One region of the Edwardsiella piscicida genome, then DNA from elsewhere that is predicted to be linked to it. Evidence: predicted binding sites of a transcription regulator. Region 1 holds the regulator's gene; the other holds the start of a gene.
What was found. Region 1 encodes CRP, which controls carbon source genes, mostly activating them, when cyclic AMP is high. Its sites were predicted from a motif close to ATGTGANNNNNNTCACAT; they were not measured.

Region 2: the regulator CRP is predicted to act here: its motif matches at 1,006-1,023, upstream of rbsD (D-ribose pyranase).

The regions. Positions count from the first base shown of each region.
Region 1 covers NZ_CP090968.1:3,470,480-3,472,686, reverse strand. Annotated here, with positions in the region: gene L1P05_RS15870 (hydrolase) at 1-424, shown strand, start outside; gene L1P05_RS15865 (YheU family protein) at 430-654, shown strand; gene crp (cAMP-activated global transcriptional regulator CRP) at 1,006-1,638, shown strand; gene L1P05_RS15855 (YccS/YhfK family putative transporter) at 1,699-2,207, shown strand, end outside.
Region 2 covers NZ_CP090968.1:3,720,785-3,722,991, reverse strand. Annotated here, with positions in the region: gene kup (low affinity potassium transporter Kup) at 1-913, shown strand, start outside; gene rbsD (D-ribose pyranase) at 1,105-1,524, shown strand; gene rbsA (ribose ABC transporter ATP-binding protein RbsA) at 1,532-2,207, shown strand, end outside.

The sequences.
Region 1 (2,207 bases):
GCGGATTTACCAGCGTTACCTGTTACATGAGCTTAAGCAGAGCGCCCGACGTAAGCTGCGCCGTTATCCGGAGATGCTGGATCTCGATCCGCTCCAGCTGCGGCGTATGCGTAGGCTACGCGAGTTTGACGATCAGATCACCGCTCGCCTGCACGGGTTTCGCGATGCGGATGACTACTATCGGCGCTGTAGCGCCCTGCCGCGGCTGTCGACGATCCGCCAGCCGCTGCTGATCATTCAGGCACGCGACGATCCCTTTATGACGTCGGCGGTGATCCCGCCGTTGGGATCGCTGCCGTCCAATATCGAATACCAGCTGACGGCGTTTGGCGGCCACGTCGGCTTTATCGGCGGTACGCTGCGACATCCCTTCCCGTGGCTGGAGCAGCGCATTCCTGCCTGGTTAGCCCCCTATTTGGAGTAAAACGCGTGATCATTCCTTGGCAACAGATTGCCCCAGAGACGCTGGATAGCCTGATCGAGGCTTTTGTCCTGCGAGAGGGGACTGACTATGGCGAGCAGGAGAGGAGCCTGACGCAGAAGGTGGAGGATGTGCGGCGTCAGCTGCAGTGCGGTGAGGCGGTCGTGGTATGGTCCGAGCTGCATGAAAGCGTCAATATTATGCCGCGCAGCCAGTTTAAGGGCGCGGATTAGCGCACGTTGGCGTATTTTCCCGCGCGGCGCCCGGCGCCGCGCTGTGCAAATAAAAAGCAAAAACGTCGCAGGCGGAGAAAAAACGGCGGCGAACAGTGAGCTATTCCATGCTGAAGCGAGACAGTGCGAGACAGTAAGGCCAAGCTATGCTACAAACTAAGCCGACATGCACCTTTAATGGAATGAAGCGGGTATAGATCAAGATCGCCGGGGATCATCTCCCTTAGGCTATGGAAACTATATTCGACAAGTGCAGTGCTATAGCAGGTTACTAGGCAGTTTCCCGGCCCCGTCCGGCGGGGGGTGCGTTTGGCGCACCGGGGATGCGATAACAATAGAGGATAATAGCGAATGGTTCTCGGCAAACCGCAAACAGATCCAACTCTCGAATGGTTCCTGTCCCATTGCCATATTCACAAATATCCGTCCAAAAGTACCTTGATTCACCAGGGTGAAAAAGCGGAGACGCTTTATTACATCGTAAAGGGATCTGTAGCGGTACTGATTAAGGATGAAGAGGGTAAGGAGATGATCCTCTCCTACCTGAACCAGGGCGACTTCATTGGCGAGCTGGGGCTGTTTGAGGAAGGGCAGGAGCGCAGCGCCTGGGTGCGGGCGAAGACCGCCTGTGAGGTGGCTGAAATTTCCTACAAGAAATTCCGCCAGCTGATCCAGGTTAACCCGGATATTCTGATGCGTCTGTCTGCCCAGATGGCGCGTCGTCTGCAGGTCACGTCAGAGAAAGTCGGTAACCTGGCCTTCCTGGATGTGACGGGCCGTATTGCCCAGACGCTGTTGAATCTGGCCAAGCAGCCGGATGCGATGACGCACCCGGACGGCATGCAGATTAAGATCACCCGTCAGGAGATCGGCCAGATCGTGGGCTGCTCTCGTGAAACGGTAGGACGTATTCTGAAGATGCTGGAGGATCAGAACCTGATCTCGGCACACGGTAAAACCATCGTCGTCTACGGGACGCGTTGATTTTGCGCCCGCGCCGCACGGGCGGCGCGGAATCTTCAACCCATCCCCAGGATGGTGCTCATGTGGCGGCGGTTTATCTACCACCCGGAAGTGAACTATGCACTGCGCCAGACGCTGGTTTTGTGTCTGCCGGTGTTGTTCGGGCTTATGGTAGGCCAGCTGCAGCAGGGGCTGCTGTTTTCTCTGGTACCGGTCTGCTGCAATATCGCCGGTCTTGATACCCCCCATAAACGCTTCTTTAAACGCCTCGCGGTGGGCGGCACCCTGTTTGCGCTCGGCAGCCTGTTACTGCAGATGGCCCTGCTTTGGTCGGTGCCGCTGCCGCTGGCTATGCTGCTTTTGGCGCTGCTGTTTGGCGTCAACGGCGAGATCAGTCCGCTGCACGCCCGTTTACTGCCGGCAACGCTGGTCGCCGCCATCTTTACCCTTAGCATGGTGGGGATGGTGCCTATCTGGCAGGGGCCGCTGCTGTATTTGGTCGGTACGATTTGGTACGGCGCCTTCACCTGGTTTTGGTTTGTCCTGTGGAAAGGGCAGCCGATCCGCGAAACCCTGAACCAGCTGTACCT
Region 2 (2,207 bases), 250 kb from region 1:
TTATCTGCCGCCGATGCGTATTATTCATACGTCGGATATGGAGGCCGGTCAGATCTATATTCCGGCCATTAACTGGGCGCTGTATATCAGCGTGGTGTTGGTGATCGTCGGCTTTGAGCGCTCCAGCAATCTGGCGGCGGCCTATGGTATCGCCGTTACCGGTACGATGGTGCTGACCAGTATTCTCTCCTGCACCGTCGCCTTTAAAAACTGGCATTGGAACCGTTTCTTGGTCGGGATCCTGTTGGTATGCCTACTGTGTATCGATATACCGCTGTTTAGTGCCAACGCCATGAAGATACTCTCCGGCGGCTGGCTCCCGCTGACGCTGGGGCTGATGATGTTTATCGTCATGACAACCTGGAAAAGCGAGCGCTTTCGTCTGCTGCGTCGCCTGCATGAGCACGGAAACTCTCTGGAGGCCATGATCGCCTCGCTGGAGAAGTCGCCTCCGGTCAGGGTGCAGGGAACCGCGGTATATATGTCGCGGGCGGTGAACGTCATTCCCCTGGCGCTGCTGCATAACCTGAAACATAACAAGGTGCTCCATGAGAGGGTGATCTTGCTGACCCTGCGTACCGAAGATGTGCCCTATGTTCATAACGTGCGTCGCGTCACTCTCGAACAGCTGTCGCCGACGTTTTGGCGGGTGGTGGCCAGCTATGGCTTTAAGGAAACGCCGAACGTTGAGGAGATTTTCCACCGCTGCGGTCTCGAGGGACTCTCCTGCCGGATTATGGAGACGTCGTTCTTCATGTCCCATGAGTCGCTGCTGCTGGGACACCGGCCTTGGTATCTCAAGGCGCGAGGCCGGCTGTTTATGGCGCTGAGCCGCAATGCGCTGCAGGCGGCCGATCAGTTTGAGATCCCACCTAATCGGGTTATCGAGCTGGGAACCCAGGTTGAAATCTGACCCGTTAAACGGGATAACGTGTAAAAGGGCGCCTAACGGCGCCCTTTCTCGTTGAAATTACTGTTTAGCTGAATCGTTTTTACTGCGAAACGTTTCGATTACGATCACATTTTTTTATTTTTTGCTTTGTTCAGCCAAGCCATACCTCTACACTTAGCGGATAGCGAAACGTTTCGCTGGTGGAGCGAGCAATGAAAAAAGGCACGGTATTAAATTCTGAACTTTCAGCCCTGATCTCCCGTCTCGGCCATACGGACAGCGTGACGGTTGGTGATGCCGGGCTGCCGGTTCCTGACGGTATCCAGCGCATCGATCTGGCGCTGACCCATGGCATCCCGCGTTTTATGCAGGTTATTGAGACGATCACGGCGGAAATGCAGGTTGAGCGTGCCGTTTTGGCGCAGGAGATGGTTGAGGCTAATCCTGATATTCACCGGCAGCTGGTGGCGTGGCTGCAGCAGGTGGCGCAGACGCAGGGCAACGCGATTCATATCGACTATGTTTCCCACTATCAGTTTAAGGCGCTGAGCGGTGAGAGTAAGGCCATCGTCCGCAGCGGAGAGTGTTCACCCTATGCCAATGTACTGCTGTATGCCGGCGTGACCTTTTGAGGCCATTATGCAACCGTTACTGGCTTTAACCGCAATCGATAAATCGTTTCCCGGCGTGAAGGCGCTGTCCGGCGCCTCGTTGAATGTCTATCCCGGACGGGTGATGGCGCTGGTCGGGGAGAACGGCGCTGGCAAATCTACCATGATGAAAGTGCTGACCGGGATCTATCAGAAAGATGCCGGTTCGCTGCATTACCTGGGTAAAGAGACGGCGTTTAACGGTCCCAAGTCTTCGCAGGAGGCCGGCATTGGTATTATTCATCAGGAGCTGAACCTGATCCCGCAGCTGACTATCGCTGAAAATATCTTTTTGGGCCGTGAGTTTACCCATCGTCTGGGGCGCATTGACTGGAAAAAAATGTATGCCGAGGCGGACAGGCTGCTGGCGCGTTTGAATCTGGATTACGGCAGCCGCCGCCTGGTCGGCGATCTGTCCATCGGCGAACAGCAGATGGTAGAGATAGCCAAGGTGCTGAGCTTCGAGTCGCGGGTCATCATCATGGATGAGCCGACCGATGCGCTGACGGATACCGAGACGGAGTCCCTGTTCAGCGTCATCCGTGAGCTGAAGGCGCAGGGACGCGGCATTGTTTATATCTCGCACCGTCTGAAGGAAATCTTTGAAATCTGCGATGACGTGACCGTCTTCCGCGACGGGCAGTTTATCGCAGAGCGGCCCGTCA